Linked DNA regions of Marinagarivorans cellulosilyticus. Each later gene encodes a partner of the first gene's protein in a complex. Links are inferred from orthologs where the notes say so. Each region holds a gene or a part of one and is shown on either strand. Other genes may lie near its edges. The genes, in order: aceF and lpdA.

The links.
Region 2: the proteins of aceF (region 1) and lpdA are in contact, whole or in part, in a crystal structure (PDB 1EBD), measured with the Geobacillus stearothermophilus proteins. The link is inferred for Marinagarivorans cellulosilyticus from one-to-one orthologs. Residues at the interface, in WP_033016211.1 of Geobacillus stearothermophilus: Ile130, Ala131, Met132, Pro133, Arg136, Arg140, Glu141, Asn155, Arg157; in WP_049624544.1 of Geobacillus stearothermophilus: Pro340, Ser341, Asp344, Tyr345, Arg403, Asp406, Val408, Glu431, Ala432, Gly433, Asp438.

Annotation. Positions count from the first base shown.
Region 1 is NZ_AP023086.1:2,676,635-2,685,349, reverse strand. Bases 2,655-5,627 are described here. They hold aceF (dihydrolipoyllysine-residue acetyltransferase), read right to left. Parts: upstream 4,954-5,627; coding sequence 3,355-4,953; downstream 2,655-3,354. Other genes in these bases: aceE (pyruvate dehydrogenase (acetyl-transferring), homodimeric type), read right to left, coding at 4,963-5,627; MARGE09_RS10780 (DUF488 domain-containing protein), read right to left, coding at 2,701-3,288. Outside these bases: MARGE09_RS10800 (ABC transporter ATP-binding protein), read right to left, coding at 1-311; MARGE09_RS10795 (GntR family transcriptional regulator), read right to left, coding at 301-726; MARGE09_RS10790 (mechanosensitive ion channel family protein), read right to left, coding at 869-1,702; MARGE09_RS10785 (SDR family NAD(P)-dependent oxidoreductase), read right to left, coding at 1,895-2,638; more of aceE, read right to left, coding at 5,628-7,626; MARGE09_RS10765 (insulinase family protein), read right to left, coding at 8,102-8,715.
Region 2 is NZ_AP023086.1:3,256,835-3,265,505, forward strand. Bases 3,834-6,762 are described here. They hold lpdA (dihydrolipoyl dehydrogenase), read right to left. Parts: upstream 6,060-6,762; coding sequence 4,608-6,059; downstream 3,834-4,607. Other genes in these bases: sucC (ADP-forming succinate--CoA ligase subunit beta), read right to left, coding at 3,834-4,449; odhB (2-oxoglutarate dehydrogenase complex dihydrolipoyllysine-residue succinyltransferase), read right to left, coding at 6,159-6,762. Outside these bases: MARGE09_RS13030 (DUF1552 domain-containing protein), read left to right, coding at 1-811; MARGE09_RS13035 (hypothetical protein), read left to right, coding at 1,702-2,244; sucD (succinate--CoA ligase subunit alpha), read right to left, coding at 2,408-3,280; more of sucC, read right to left, coding at 3,283-3,833; more of odhB, read right to left, coding at 6,763-7,364; MARGE09_RS13060 (2-oxoglutarate dehydrogenase E1 component), read right to left, coding at 7,488-8,671. UniProt on the Escherichia coli protein: Lipoamide dehydrogenase is a component of the glycine cleavage system as well as of the alpha-ketoacid dehydrogenase complexes.

The DNA.
Region 1 (8,715 bases):
CCCATGTGCCATTCAATTGTGGTATCCGCAAAAAGCCGCATGTCTTCAGAAACAAATGCCGCCCGCTCTTTCAGCCAAACCGCGTGTTCAGGTATTGCTCGCCCCAGCACATTAACTTCGCCTGAGTCCTGTCGCAACAAGCCCATTATTAGGCGCAAACAGGTCGATTTTCCGGCCCCATTTGGCCCTACAAGCCCTAAGACTTCACCATGAGGCAAACACAAATCCAGGCCATCTAAATCGAAATGACGGTAGTGCTTACTCACATTAGACAATTCAACACTGAAGGCCGTGGCTGACTCACTCATCATTTCGCTCCTCAATTTGAGACTGCATTAACTGCAACAATTTATCCTGAGGCATATCTAAAAATTCCGCTAAAGCGATGACCCTATCGATGGCAGACAACAATTCAGTCCGTTTTAAGTGTGCAACGGACTGACTTTTCTCTGCCACAAACGAGCCTAACCCGTGGCGCGTTAAAATCACATTTTCTCTTTCCAACTCCTGATATGCTCGTTTCACGGTAATCACACTCACGTTAATGGCTACGGCTAACTCCCTAATAGAAGGCAAACCCTCCCCCTCAGCCCACTCGCCTTTGAGAATGAGCTGCTTGATATTGTCCATAATCTGCACGTACATCGGACGCCCGTCCGCCTGCGACAACTGAAATGGTTGATCCATAAATTGGCTAACGCCCAACTGTATATAGAGTATATACACAGTATACTCTTCATCGGGAATCTCAGTAAATAACTTTATGTGATCAACCTAAAAACCGCACCTTACGAAAACCAGAAAAGCCAAAACCCAAAAAGCCCAGCATTGCTGGGCTTAAAGTTTTGAAGCCTCGCTGCAAGTATGGCTAGCTAGCTTCAGGGATAATATGCACATCGCGTTGAGGGAACGGGATGGTTAGGCCGGCCTCTTCGACAGCCGCCTTGAGCAAAGGTCTAGAATCAAAATAGAACGACCAATAATCTTCTGTCTTTACAAATGCACGCACTAAAAAATCAACCGAGCTTGCACCAAGATCAACGACGGCAACTAGGTTATCTTGATCTTGTAAAATACGAGGATCATTTTTTAATACAGCCTCCATGGCCTCTTTACCTTTAGCGATATCATCTGAATAGGATATACCTATCGCGACTTCTACCGCGCGCACTTCGCTGGCAGTGTGATTAATAATATTGCCATTAGCTAGCGGGCCATTAGGGACGATAATTGTGCGCTTATCAAAAGTTTTAAGCGTAGTAACAAAAATACCTATATCAATCACTACTCCTTCTAAACCCTGCGCTTCAACATAATCCCCCACTTTAAACGGGCGGAAAATCAGCACCATCACACCACCGGCAAAGTTTGACAAACTACCTTGCAATGCCAAGCCTACTGCCAAACCCGCAGCACCCAGCACCGCTACAAAAGAGGTTGTTTCAATCCCCACCATAGAGGCCACACTAATAACCAACAATACCTTTAGAATAATTTCAAAGATATTGGCAAGAAACTTAGCAAGGGTTTCATCGGGTAAGCCTTTTACGGTAGATTTGCGCACCAGATCGCTCATCCGGCCAATAATCCATAGCCCAAGCACCAAAACCACAATCGCCAAAACAAAACGACCGCCATAAATTGTGACTAGCTCCCACAACTTTTCCGCATGTGTTTGCATTTGTATCTGAACATCTTCCATTATTTTCTCCTCATTTGATTGATTTATTCTGTAACTATTTAGCCATAAAAAATTATTGCCGACTCGGGGGCTGATTGATTATTTTCTAAGTATTCACGCGCCGGGAGCGCATGCATAGCACCCATGGATGGCTTGAGCGGCCTAGAAAATGATCGATTAGCACTCAATTGTGCAGATGGCTGAATATTTTATTTATTGGCAGGTATAGCCGCCATCAACCGGCACCAAGGCGCCCGTCATAAAGCTATTTTCATCAGATAACAAAAAACACGCGACTCGCGCGATTTCAGCAGGTTCAGCTATACGCTTAATGGGCTGAGCATCTTCTAGAATTGCCATTACCTCGCCATCGCTCGCGCCAGTAATAGACTTAAATTTATCGACCGCCTTATGGAGCAAAGGCGTATCAATAGTGCCAGGGCAAATGCAATTGATGCTGATATTGAATTCGGCATAATCAATAGCGGTACTTTTAGTCAGCTGTGCAACGGCGCCTTTAGTCATGCCATAAGCCGCACTCATCCCCTTACCCACAAAGGATTGATCCGACCCCATAATCAAAACCTTACCCTGTCGCTGTTCTTTCATAATGGGCAATACAGCTTTAAGCGTAAAGAATACACCCTTGCAATTTACCGCCAATACTCGCTCAAACTCATCCACACTGGTTTGCTCGATATTCGCAAATAGATGTATGCCGGCATTCGCAAACAGCAGATCAACCCGGCCGCTTTCATCCAACACCTGAGCAACCGCCTTTTCTACTTGCTCGTAATTACTTACATCGCACGCGATATAACTGCAAGCATCACTTTCAACATCAACAATATCCAAGTTATAGACTTTCGCGCCTTGCGCGCAGAGCTTTAAAACTACCTCTCTGCCTATCCCTGTGGAGCCACCGGTCACTATGGCCACTTTCTTACTGAAGCTCATTACCACCCCCGTTATTAAACACATTAATAAAGCAATATATTAACACTGCTTTATTAAGCTTTTTACAAAGGCTTACGATAAGACGTTAACTTTAATTGCTGTAAATAGGCTGAGTGTGCACACTCGCAAGGCGTCATAAACAAATCATCCTCAGCGGCATGCATTTTCGTTACTCGGGATTCCAATGCGCACTGCGACTCTAGCTCTCCATCATGCAAAATATGCCCAAGTGGCACATTTGGGTAGCTCCGCGCCCAATAATGCCCGATTAGTAAACTGCGATGGCACGTAGCTGGATCTTTTTCTGCACACATCAGCGCAATACTCAGCGGTTTATTTAAACCGTTATTTAGACGATTAATACCTGCCTTGAATAAGGCCGAGGCCATTAGACGGTCGAATTGTACTTGGCCTAGCTCGTCATAATGCGCATCATCTTTTGAGCGCGGGCCCAGCTCGTCACCAAGGTATACATAATAAATACCCTCGGTTTTTAAACGCGCTTCAATCGCTTCTTTGTGATAATCAAAAAATGCTTTGCTATAAGGTACCGAACGTACATCGGCAACCGCTTGAATATTGTGGCGCTGCAATTGTGCAACGAAGGTATCTATCGGCTTAGTGGCATAACCAATGGTAAACAAAGACATAAATTCTACGCTCCAAAAACAAAAAAACCGGCCATTGGCCGGTTTTAAATTATTGCGTATTAATGCTTATAGTAATAAACGGCGAACATCGCCAAGCACTGTACTTAAGTAAGTCAGGAAGCGCCCGGCATCACTACCGTTAACTGCACGGTGATCGTAAGAAAGACTTAGCGGCAACATCATACGCGGCTGGAAGGCTGCGCCATCCCACACCGGCTGCATGCTTGCTTTAGAGACACCCAGAATGCCTGCTTCAGTTGTGCTCACCATAGGTGTAAAACCGGTACCGCCAAATGGGCCCAAGCTAGAAATAGTAAAGCAACCGCCTTGCATTTCGGCCGGCTTCAATTTGCCGTCACGCGCCTTACCGGCCAACTCCACAACTTCGCGAGCAATATCGTAAATGCCTTTTTGATCGACATTTTTAATCACTGGCACCATCAAGCCACGCGGGGTATCCACCGCAACAGCAATATGGATAAACTTCTTCTGAATAATGTGCTCACCGTCATTATGCATTGCCACATTAAAACTTGGCTCTGCCTGTAAAGCAGCGGCAGCCGCTTTAATAATGAACGGTAGCGGCGTTAACTTAACGCCTGATTTTTCAGCTTCGGCTTTCATGCCTTTGCGGAAACTTTCGATATCGGTAATATCGGCATCATCAAATTGCGTGACACGCGGAATATTTAGCCAGTTACGCGTCATAGCTTCTGCGGTTAGCTGCTTGATCTTGCTCATTTTCACAAGTTCAACTTCACCAAACTGGGCATAATCCACGTCGGGCACGGCTGGAATACCAGCGCCGCTAGTCACACCGCCGCCGGAAGCACGCTTTTGCATCACGTTTTTGACAAAGCCATGAACATCGTCAAACGAAACACGGCCGCGCGTACCCGTACCTTTGACCTCGGCAAGGTTAACGCCAAGCTGGCGAGCTAGTTTGCGTACCGCAGGACCGGCATAGACTTCGCTAGAGGAAACGACTATTTCAGCGCCAACCGACGACGCAGGTACTGGTTCGGCTTTAGCCGGAGCAGACGTGACAGCGGGAGCTGGTGCTGCCGCTTTTGGGGCCTCTGGTGCAGGGGCAGCTGCTGGCGCAGCACCCTCGACTTCCATTTGACCAATCACATCACCCTGGCTAGCTTTATCACCCACTTTAATCGTGAATGCGGTTATTTTACCGCTCGCAGGTGCGGGGATTTCCATACTGGCTTTATCGGATTCTAAAACAATAAGGCTATCGCCTTCGCTTACGGTATCGCCCACCGCGACAAAAACTTCTATAACCTCTACGCCTTCTGCACCACCGATATCCGGTACCGGAATATCTGTAACACTCGCCTCTGGTGCACTCGCTGCTGCCGGAGCCGGCTCAGCGGCTGGCTCTGGAGCGGCAGCTGGCTCTGGAGCAGCGGCATCGCCTTCCACTTCAAGCTCAAGCATTGGCGTGCCTTCCGCGACTTTATCGCCCTCTTTAACCAATATGGCTTTTACCACGCCGCCTTTTGGCGAAGGGATATCCATACTGGCTTTATCGGACTCTAGCATCAGCACTTCTTGATCGGCGGCTATCGTATCGCCAACCGCAACGCTAATCTCAATGACATCAACGCCTTCTGCGCCGCCAACATCAGGGATGTTAATTATTTCAATCGCCACAATAGACTCCTATACCGTCAAGGGCTCGGCTTTTTCAGCATCGATGCCATATTTTGCCATGGCTTCTACAACCACTTTCGCGTCAATTTTGCCTTGGTCTGCCAACGCCTTAAGCGCCGTCACGGCAACGTAGTTACGATCCACCTCGAAGAACTCGCGCAACTTACTGCGTGAATCACTGCGACCAAAACCATCTGTACCCAACACGTAGTAATCGCCAGGGATGTAATTGCGCAATTGCTCAGAATAATTTTTGATGTAATCCGTCGAGATAATGAACGGGCCGTCTTGTTTTTCAAGCGTTTGGGTCACGTAAGCTTTTTTGGCCGGTTGATCGGGGTGGAAGCGATTCCAGCGCTCAACTGTTTGCGCTTCACGTGTTAGCTCGTTGGTGCTTGTGACACTCCAGATGTCTGATTCCACACCAAAGTCTTTGCGTAACAATTCGGCTGCCGCTTCAACTTCGCGCAAAATAGAACCCGCCCCCATCAACTGTACGCGGTGCTTGCCTTTAGGCGTTTTCTTGCCTGCGGCCAATTGATAAATACCTTTAATAATGCCTTCTTCGGCACCTTCTGGCATATCTGGGTGGGTATATTCTTCGGTCATGGTGGTGATGTAGTAAAAGACATTCTCTTTTTCAGCATACATACGGCGCAAACCGTCTGTAATAATCACCGCCAACTCAAAGCCATAAGTGGGGTCGTAGCTGCGACAGTTAGGAATGGTATTTGCCATCACATGACTGTGACCATCTTGGTGCTGCAAGCCTTCGCCGTTAAGCGTGGTGCGCCCTGCGGTGGCACCAATTAAAAAGCCACGCGCTTGAGCGTCGCCCGCTAACCAGGCTAAATCACCAATGCGCTGGAAGCCAAACATCGAGTAGTACACGTAAAACGGCACCATCGGCATTTTGTAGTTGCTATAGGCCGTAGCAGCAGCAACCCAAGCCGACATAGCGCCTGCTTCGTTGATGCCTTCTTCCATGATCTGGCCTTTTTTATCTTCTTTGTAGTACATGATCTGCTCGTGATCATGCGGGGTATATTGCTGGCCAGCCGAGCTATAAATACCTAACTGGCGGAACATACCTTCCATACCAAAAGTACGGGCTTCGTCAGGCACAATAGGCACTAGATTTTTGCCCATGTTTTTGTCTTTCGCCAACGCCGACAAGTATTGTACAAACGCCTTAGTCGTCGACATTGTTCGCTCGCCCGTCGTCTTTAAAAGACGCGGGAATTTATCGAGCCCGGGGGTTTCGAGCGGCGTAAAGTCACTGACGCGCGATGGTAAATAACCATTCAACGCTTCACGGCGAGACTTTAGGTACTTAATTTCAGGCGAGTCTTCTGCGGGGCGATAAAACGGAACATCTTTAACCTGCTCGTCCGTTAGCGGAATATTAAAGCGGTCGCGAATACGCAATAAATCTTCGGCGCCCAGCTTTTTAACGTTGTGCGCAATATTGACAGACTCGCCACCGGCCGCACCCAAACCATAACCTTTAACAGTTTGTGCCAGAATAACCGTTGGCTGCCCTTTGTGGTTTGTCGCTTCGTGATATGCGGCATACACCTTTTGAGGGTCGTGACCACCACGGCTTAAATGCATAATGTCGTCATCGCTCATATCTTCTACAAGCGAGAGTAACTCTGGGTATTTACCGAAGAAGTGCTTACGGGTGTAAGCGCCGCCGTTGGCCTTGTAGTTTTGCAACTCGCCATCAACCACTTCGTTCATGCGTTGCTGCAATAAACCAGTGGTGTCTTTTTCAAGCAAGCGGTCCCAGCCTTTACCCCAAACCACTTTAAGCACATTCCAGCCTGCGCCACGGAACATACCTTCAAGTTCTTGAATAATCTTACCGTTACCGCGCACAGGGCCATCAAGACGCTGCAAGTTACAGTTAATCACAAAAATAAGGTTATCTAAGCCTTCACGGCCTGCTAACGATATTGCGCCTAAGCTTTCTGGCTCGTCACACTCACCATCGCCCAAAAACGCCCATACTTTACGATCACCGCGCGGCACCAATTCGCGAGCCGACATGTAACGCATAAAGTTAGCTTGGTAAATAGCCGTGATGGGACCAAGGCCCATAGATACCGTTGGGAACTGCCAGTAATCAGGCATTAACCAAGGATGCGGATAAGACGACAAACCCTTGCCATCAACTTCACGACGAAAGTTATTAAGCTGATCTTCGTTGATACGACCTTCTAGGTACGAGCGGGCGTAAATACCCGGAGCGATATGGCCCTGAAAGTAAACGCAATCGCCCATTTGCTCGCCGTTATTACCGCGAAAGAAGTGGTTAAAAGCTACATCGTATAAAGTCGCAGAAGAGGAGAAAGACGATATATGACCACCGAGGCCATCATCGTTATTCGCATTAGCACGAACAACCGTAGCAATTGCATTCCACCGAATTAATGAGCGAATTTTACGCTCTAACGCTAAATCACCAGGAATTTGTGCTTCCGCTGAAACGGGAATGGTATTGCTGTAGGGTGTAGTAATCGCGGACGGCAGGCGGACACCGGCCTGTGTCGCAGCGTTCGACAAGTTTGCCAGCAATTGTCCAGCACGCTCAGAACCGCTGTGTTTAATGACAGATTCTAGTGCGTCTAGCCACTCTTGTGTTTCAAGAGTATCGTTTTCCTCAAGCATCAAAGCCTCCTCATCCACTGCGCCTTACACAAAGTACGCAAGTTTCAGTAATAACAGGAACAAGCTGGCTCTTCCCTTTTCAGCTCGTCGTTTTTTAATATCAATTGCACTACTGAGTGCGCCGCCTAGTCTTAGGGGGCCACGCGGTAGCGGTGTGTTCATCTATACGCCATACCAACGAAGCGGTAGGTGTGAGCCAGTCGCAACCAAAAGACCCTGCTACCGCGCCTTCTTAGTAGCCGCAGCAAAGCTGTGAAAGTAGAAATAAGGTGTTACGCAACTGCCCCAATAACGATGAACTACAGATTAAGGCGCCACGATTCTACACAGATCAAATTCACATTTCTAGCTGTGCGTCGGGCCCGCCCATAGATAGGCGGGCCTATTGCGCAGTGTTACAGCTGTCACATTGCGCAATAGTCGTACCATCTGCTCAATTTACAGCTCGGCAAATACCGAGCGCATAATAAACAACTTAGGGGTACAGCAAGGAGGGAGCCTTGCCCTTAAAGGCCGCGTAATCAGTGATGTGAGGAATTAACGAGAATACCGTTTTAGGCTTATCTACCGTGGCATTTTGGGAATATAAAATCAGCTGACGCTTTTGGCTATCCGTTAAAAACTGGTTGTACCAAGCCTTGAAATCATCAAGCTGGTAATTTTCAACTGCGGCAATCAACGCCTCGTCGCGACTGAACGCCGTATCGCCACTGTTTAAACTTTGCCAGTATTGGCTTACCAGCGCATTCAAGTTTTTGGGTTTCTCGGATAACTGCCCTACCAACGCCAATTGATGGACATGAAACTGGGTGTCGAAGTCGGGTTTATAATCGGCTAAAAATGTCGATATCGCTCGCTCTAATGCCACAACATCCGCCTGCGGTGATTGCACAACAAAAACCGCACCTGGCACCTCCCGCACAGGGTAGTAACTGCCAAATACAATGTAACCTAGCTGCTGCTGGGTGCGCAGCTGGTGATAAAATGGCGTGCTCAAAGTTTGCGCAAACAACTGTAATGCGGCTTGTTCCTGCAGCGAATCATCGCTGCCCTGCAGGTAAAGCATCGTGGCGTTGTCTTGGTGCTCGG
Region 2 (8,671 bases), 580 kb from region 1 along the record:
CTTTAATCGGGCCTATGGTCTTTCAAGTGCGCCGGGTGCAACCCCAGGTGGTTATGATCCACGCCGCGATATTGTTAGCCAAGCGCACAAAGAACTAGAAGCCCTAATGAAAAATGATTTAGGCGTAGATGAGCGTCTAAAACTTTCGGCCAATATCGATGCTTTAAATGATTTACAGAAAAAGCTCGATGGTGTAGCCAATGCTGGCGGTGATAGTGGTGATACGGGCTTATGTTCAACCACAAACTTTAACCCGAATAAATTTGACCCTATGCCTGGCGTGCACCCACCGCAAATTCATTTAGAGGATAACTTTACAACCGTTGCGGGTTTGCAAGTCGATTTAATGACGCGTCTTTTAGGTTGCGGTATGACCCGAGTAGGCGGGCTGCAAATGTCCCACACGACATCAAACTTTAGAAGCCACCACAGTATTTCGCACAACTTTAGCCAAGCATGGATTAACTCGCTTGATTACTTTTATAGCTTCTTAATCGAAATGGTACAGCGCTTTAAAGCCACACCGGATGGTTCTAGCAACCTTTTAGACAATACATTAATTTATGTCTTTAGTTGTTTGAGTGACGGCAAATTGCATGATCATCGCGATATGCCATTTATGCTAATTGGCGGCCATAATTTTGGTATTCAGGGTAATCGTCAAATTCGTTATGACTTAAATGCCGAGGGTGATGGGCGAGGTGTTGACCACACTAAATTGTTAGTGAGTATTGCTAAGTATATGGGCCATGATATTGAAAGCTTTGGTACTAATGGTGTAACCGGGGAGTTGCCGGGGTTGTATTCGTAGCTGTTTAATGAAGCTGCTCTTCGTATGGGTGGCTTTTTCCCTTGCTCTGTGTGTGGTGAAGCGTGCACATCTACTTTCAAGGTGACTGCGGCAATCACTGCTCTGTGGGCGATCCGCCAGTAGTGATAAAGGGTGGTCCAGGGATTGAGTTTCTCGGTGGTAAGATCCCTGAATTACTCGCGCCCATAAATACAAATCCTCTATTCAATTTGAGCGTCACTGGTATAGCTGTGAGTGGAGCGCATGAAACAGGCAAAAAGTGCTGTGATGACTGTGCCAAAGGAGTTGACCCACTAGGCTATGAAACGTGGACTGCAGAAGCAAAAGCCTCGGCTTCGGTGACCGCCGTAGTTCCGGGTGCAGGAGTTGCTCTTGCGTTTAATAAGCGAGGATTCGGTGATTTACATTTAGGCGGGAAATTAGAAGTGGGTTTGGGTGGTCGATCGATTGTACAGATTAAAGGCGATGCCTCGCGAGAAACCTCTGAATGTAATGATAATGGTGATTGTGCAAAAGGCGGTTGGGGTCTAAGTGGGACTTTGGGAGTTGGCTGGTTGGCAACTGCACAGGTCAATTGTTCTGGTCTAATAATCTTGCGACAGCGATGGGTTTTCGGACCGGTATGGTGCGGGATATACTAATTGCACTGACATTGTCGCTTTGGGCGGCAAGGCTGACGGTTTGGTTAATATACACCTTGGTGTAAGAGGGAACTGGTATCTCGGTGATTGTGGTAAAGCTAATTGCGTAAGCTACGAGTTTAGAAAGGTATAGTTCGAGCTGGTGCTAGAGCTTGAGATAAACATAGGCGGTTTCTTTGCTACAAGTGTTTCTGTTTCAGAGAAAATAAAATTGGTGGATGCGAAAATATCAGGCGGGTGTCAAAACTAATGAGAGATTTAGCCCTTGTAGGCGCGTTAAGAAGTGGTCAGCATCTCAAGTGGCTCGGATGTTTGGTGGCTTTATGGGCCCTGTCGTTCCTGTTTGTAGGGGGGTACGAATTGTTTAAGAATGGGCCTGATATTCAGATTCTATTTATGACAGTGGCGTCATTTTTTCTTGGCTGGATATCTATTTGGATTCTGGGATATGAGGATAAATTGTATTATAGCTCTAGAGGTTTTGTAATTAATGAAACGAGAATGTTTACAAAGAAAAACACTCGTCAGTTACCTCGAAGTGAATTTCGTACCTTGCTGATCACTTACGCAGACAATCCTGGTTTAAGCGTGCAAGGGGACGGTCGATTTAGAAAAAGCATGCCAAAAGATTTGGTCGTCTTACATGCCGTGGGGAGAAATACTGTGCCGATAGACTCGTACGTGAAAGGCCGGCAGTGGAAAGGCGAGCGCGGAGTGGCCGCCGCCAAAGTTCTAGCGCATGAGATATCCCGCGTTACTAAGATTCCTGTATCTGTAAAAATTTCAAAATAAAAGCTGCGAGAATTTAATGAAAAATATCGGTGTACTTTTTTCTTTTACATTACAACTAGTCTACAACTGTTTAGATTAGTCGCTTTGAATTTCCCTACATTCAGACATACAAAAAAGGCCTTAACTCCAAAAAGAGTTAAGGCCTTTTTTACGCTACTCGAAACTACCAGCCAGTAATTTCTTTAAGCGCTTTACCGATATCAGCTAGGCTGCGTACAGTCTTAACACCAGCATCTTGCAAGGCTGCAAACTTTTCGTCTGCTGTGCCTTTACCGCCAGAAATAATCGCACCCGCATGGCCCATACGCTTGCCTGGGGGCGCCGTTACGCCGGCAATGTAAGATACAACAGGCTTAGTGACGTTGGCTTTAATATAAGCAGCTGCTTCTTCTTCAGCTGTGCCGCCAATTTCACCGATCATTACGATGGCTTCTGTTTTATCGTCGGCTTGGAACATTTCCAAGATGTCGATAAAGTTAGAGCCAGGAATTGGATCGCCACCAATACCTACACAGGTTGATTGTCCAAAACCGAAATCGGTGGTTTGTTTAACCGCTTCGTAGGTTAAGGTGCCTGAGCGCGAAACAATGCCGACTTTACCGGGCAAGTGAATGTGGCCAGGCATAATGCCAATTTTACATTCGCCAGGAGTAATTACGCCGGGGCAGTTAGGGCCAATTAAGCGCACGCCTAGCTCATCGCATCGCACTTTAGCATCTAGCATATCCAGTGTAGGAATGCCTTCAGTAATACATACAATCAGCTTCACGCCGCTGTTTGCTGCTTCTAAGATAGAATCTTTACAGAAGGGCGCTGGGACATAAATAACACTGGCTTCAGCGCCTGTGGCAGCTACGGCTTCGCTCATGGTGTTGAATACGGGCAGACCTAAGTGCGTTTGGCCGCCTTTACCTGGCGTTACACCTCCAACCATTTTAGTGCCGTACTCAATTGCTTGTTCAGAGTGAAAGGTACCTTGGGCGCCAGTAAAGCCTTGGCATAATACTTTGGTGTCTTTATTAATTAAAACGCTCATGATTAAGCCTCCGCTGCAGCTTTAACAACTTGCTCAGCAGCATCCGTTAAGCTGGTCGCTGCAATAATATTTAAACCGCTATCGGCGAGTACTTTAGCGCCTAGCTCTGCATTGTTACCTTCTAAGCGAACGACAACAGGCACTTTTACGCCTACCTCGCTAACGGCACCAATAACGCCTTCTGCGATTAAGTCGCAACGCACAATGCCGCCGAAAATATTAATTAATACGGCTTTGACATTCTCGTCGGACAAGATAATTTTAAAGGCTTCTATAACGCGCTCTTTGGTCGCGCCGCCGCCCACATCAAGGAAGTTTGCAGGTTGGCCACCGTGAAGTTTAACGATATCCATTGTGCCCATGGCTAAGCCAGCACCGTTAACCATGCAGCCGATGTTGCCATCGAGTGCCACGTAGTTAAGCTCCCATTTAGCCGCATGCGCTTCGCGCTCGTCTTCTTGCGATGGATCATGCATTTCTTTTAATTTGGGCTGGCGGTACATGGCGTTGCTGTCGATGTTGATTTTGCCATCTAGGCAGTGCAGGTTGCCGGCATCGGTAATTACAAGCGGATTGATTTCTAATAATGCAAAATCATAGTCTTGGAACATTTTTGCAAGGCCCAAGAAGATCTTGGTAAATTGCTTAATTTGGTCGCCCTTTAACCCCAATTTGAAAGCAAGCTCGCGGCCTTGGTATGGCTGTGGGCCTGCTAAAGGATCGATAATCGCTTTTAAGATTTTTTCGGGAGTTTCTTCGGCGACCTTTTCAATTTCAACGCCGCCTTCAGTCGATGCCATAAATACAATGCGGCGGGTAGAGCGGTCGACAACAGCGCCAAGGTAAAGCTCTTGGGCGATATCAGTGCAGGATTCCACTAATATACGGCTAACAGGTTGGCCATTTTCGTCTGTTTGGTAAGTAACTAAGTTTTTGCCTAACCAGTGACGGGAAAATTCTTCAATTTCGGCTTTTGATGAAACCAACTTAACTCCGCCGGCTTTACCGCGGCCACCGGCGTGAACCTGTGCTTTTACTACCCATTTGTCGCCGCCAATAATATCAGCGGCGCCCGCTGCTTCACTGGGGGTTTCTGCGGCGATACCTTTTGAAACGGGCAAGCCGTATTCAGCAAATAGCTGTTTTGCCTGATATTCATGCAAATTCATGACTATGTTCCATTGTTAATAACACGCGAACGCGCGCTTAATGAGTAAAGCCCAGCTGCTAAGCTGGGGGTGATCAAAATTGTGCTCTATAACGATAAAAGCGGGTCTAGCTAACGCTTAAAAATAAATAATAGGCCGCATTAAATGCGGCCTATTATTTAACGTTTTTTGCGGTTTGGCATGTGAATGGCGTGGCCATGAACGGCTAATGCCGCTTCGTGTACCGCTTCAGACAATGTTGGGTGTCCGAATACCATCATGCCTAAGTCTTCGGCGCTTGAGCCAAATTCCATTGCAATGGCAACTTGCTGTACTAAGTCGGCAGCGCTGGGGCCAACAATGTGGGCGCCCAATATGCGGTCGGTTTTAGCGTGCGCTAAAATCTTCACCATGCCGTCTTTTTCGTTGGCTGCTAATGCGCGGCCAATGGCTAAGAATGGGAATGTACCGACGTTGTACTCAATACCTTCGGCTTTAAGTTGTTCTTCGTTTTTACCCACAGAAGCAACTTCAGGGTGAGTGTAAATAACGTTAGGAATAATGTCGTAATTCATAACGGTCTTTTCGCCGGCAATGCGCTCGGCAACCATAACGCCTTCTTCAGAACCTTTGTGGGCAAGCATTGGGCCGCGCACTAAATCACCAATGGCAAATACGCCGGGAGCGCTTGTTGCACAAAGATCGTTAACGTAAATAGAACCGCGCTCGTCCAATTTCACGCCGCTGTCGTCAGCCAAAAGATTTTTGGTATATGGGCGGCGACCAACACAGACGATTAGCTTGTCGAAAGTTTCGGTTTGAGCGTTACCTTCTTTGTCGGTAAAAGTAACTTCAACTTCTTTCTTCTTGCCTTTGGTTTTTATTTCGCTGCCAGTTACGCGGCAGCTTAGGCGAATGTCTAAGCCTTGTTTGGTTAAGATTTTTTTGGTTTCTTTCGCAATTTGCTGATCCATCACGGCCAAGAATTTATCCATAGCCTCTAGGCATACAACTTCTGAACCTAGGCGATTCCAAACAGAGCCGAGTTCAAGCCCAATAACGCCAGCACCAATAACGCCTAGGCGCTTAGGAACTTCGTCAAATTCTAGCGCGCCGGTAGAGTCGACGATTACGTCGTTATCAACAGCAGCGACAGGGATATTTACGGGCACAGAGCCCGCAGCCAAAATTACGTTGTCAGCTTCGAGTACTTCTTCTTTGCCATCAAAATCGACAAACTGAACTTTTTTGCCGGCTAATAATTTACCGGTACCGTAAAGGGAGGTAACTTTGTTGGCCATAAATAGCCCGGCAATACCACTGGTTAATTGCTTAACAATATCGTTTTTGCGGCCAATCATGGTTTTAACATCAATTTTCAATTCTTTGGTTGAAATACCGTGAATATCAAAATGATCTTTTGCTTCGTGATACTTATAAGAGCTGTCGAGTAAAGCCTTAGAGGGAATGCAGCCTACGTTTAAGCAGGTGCCGCCGTTAACGCCTTTACCTTTTTCGTCTTTCCATTTTTCGATACAGGCTGTTTTTAAGCCAAGTTGCGCGCAGCGGATTGCAGCAACATAGCCCGCTGGACCAGAACCGATAACAATTACATCGTATTTAGTGGACATTGATAAACACCCCAAGTGTGAGTCAGCGAAAGAGCCGGGAACGCTGAAAATGCTCGGGTGTGCGTCCCGCCCGGCTCAAAGAAAAAATTAATAGACGGTCTAAACTTCTAGCAGCATACGTGCTGGGTCTTCGATCATGTCTTTGATAGCTACCAAGAATTGTACGGCCTCTTTACCATCGATTAAACGGTGGTCATAAGAAAGGGCTAGGTACATCATGGGTAAAATTTCGACCTTGCCATTAACAGCCATTGGACGCTCTTGAATTTTATGCATGCCCAATATTGCCGCTTGTGGCGGGTTAAGAATGGGTGTTGACATTAAAGAGCCAAACACGCCGCCGTTAGTAATAGTGAAGGTGCCGCCCGTCATTTCTTCGATGCCTAGCTTGCCGTCTTTAGCGCGCATACCAAAGTCGCGAATGGTGTTCTCGACATCGGCTAAGCCCATATTTTCTGCGTTGCGCAGTACTGGCACAACTAAACCTTTGGGTGTGGATACGGCAACGCCAACGTCTTGATAACCATGGTAAACAATGTCGTTACCATCAATGCTTGCATTGACGGCGGGCAAGCGTTTTAGCGCCTCTACAGCGGCTTTTACAAAAAAGCCCATAAAGCCTAAACGGCTTCCATTGTGAACTTTTTCAAATTGTTCTTTGTACTTTTTGCGAAGCTCCATGATGGGGCCCATGTTGACCTCGTTAAACGTAGTCAACATTGCGGTATTTTGTGATGCATCAAGCAGGCGCTCGGCAATGCGTGCTCGCAAGCGCGTCATGGGAACGCGTTTTTCTGTGCGACCGTCGGCGCTAGTGCTAACCGCAGGCGCATTAACCGGTGCAGGAGCTGGGGCTTTAGCGGCAGGCGCCGCAGGCGCGTTAATGACATCGTCCTTGGTGATTCGACCGCCTTTACCGGTGCCTTTAATTGAGGCAAGGTCTACGCCTTTTTCGGCAGCTAGCTTGCGCGCAGCGGGATTAACAAGGGCGTCTTCGTCGCTATCGCTGGTGTTAGCGGCAGGTGCGGCTTCGGTATTATCGCTGGCGGCCGGTTGTGCGGTGCCAGCGCCGGCTTCGAATTTAGCAATCACTTCATTGCTTAAAATAACTTCACCTTCACCTTTTAAAACTTCAGTCAGGGCGCCATCAGCAGGTGCAACGACTTCTAGAACCACTTTATCGGTTTCGATGTCGACAATCAGTTCGTCGCGAGATACAGCTTCGCCGGGTTGTTTGTGCCAAGTGGCTATGGTGCCATCTTGAACAGACTCGGGAAATGTTGGTGCTTTAATTTCAATGGTCATTCCAAATATGTCCTTCAGTTAAGGCCCTGATAATGGTCGTTTGCCTATGCCTGCAGTTCTTAGCGAGTTTTATAGCTGGCATTAGCATTGTCGCGGTGAATTTATTGCATTGCAAATAACGGCCTAGACCGTTACATCTAGCGCTGCGTTAATAAAGCGATTTTGTTCTTCCAAGTGTGTTGAGGCATAGCCTGCTGCCGGTGCCGACGATGGCGAGCGGCCAGCATAACGCAAGAAGGCGTCAGAGTTTACACCCTCTAGCGCAGCGCGCATACGATGTTGGTTGGAATTCCAAGCCCCTTGGTTCATGGGCTCTTCTTGACACCAAATAACATCAGTAACGTTAGCAAATGGTTCCAATACTTTTTGCAGCTCTTCATCGGGGAACGGGTAGAGCTGTTCTAAGCGGACTAAAGCAACATTATTTTGTTTGCGCTCGTTGCGTGCTTCTAGCAAATGGTAATAAACCTTGCCGCTACACAATACAACGCGGCGAGCGTTTTCAGGTGTAACTTCTTTTTCGCCAATCACGTTCTGGAAGCTGCCTTCAGCCAACTCTTCGAGCGTGGATGTTGCAAGCTTGTGGCGTAAAATCCACTTGGGGCTCATTACTACAAGTGGGCGGCGCAATGGTCGCAATGCTTGGCGGCGCAACATGTGAAACACTTGTGCCGGCGTTGTCGGAATACAAACCTGAATATTTTGCTCTGCACACAGCTGCATAAAGCGCTCTAAGCGGGCAGAGGAGTGTTCTGGCCCTTGGCCTTCATAGCCGTGTGGTAACAGCATGGTTAAGCCTGATAGGCGCCCCCATTTGTGTTCGCCACTGGTAATGAATTGGTCAATCACAACTTGAGCGCCATTGGCGAAGTCGCCGAATTGTGCTTCCCAAATTACTAGTGCATTGGGTTTGGTTGTTGAGTAGCCGTATTCAAATGCAAGTACCGCTTCTTCAGAAAGGTAAGAGTCGTAAATGTGCAGGTTGGGTTGATCTTCAGATAAATTCTTAAGCGGGATATAACTGGAACCATCTTTTTGATTGTGGACTACCGCGTGGCGGTGCGAGAAAGTTCCCCTGCCAACATCTTGCCCTGTAATGCGAATGGCAATGCCTTCTTCTAGCATTGACCCATAGGCTAAAATTTCGGCCATGCCCCAGTTAAGCGGGAGCGAGCCGGCTGCCATTTTCCGGCGGTCTTCATATATTTTGGAAACTTGACGTTGCACAACAATGCCGTCCGGAATTGTTGTTAGTTTATCCGCCAAGTTTTGCAGTGTTTTTAATTCGTAAGTGGTGTTCGCTTGTG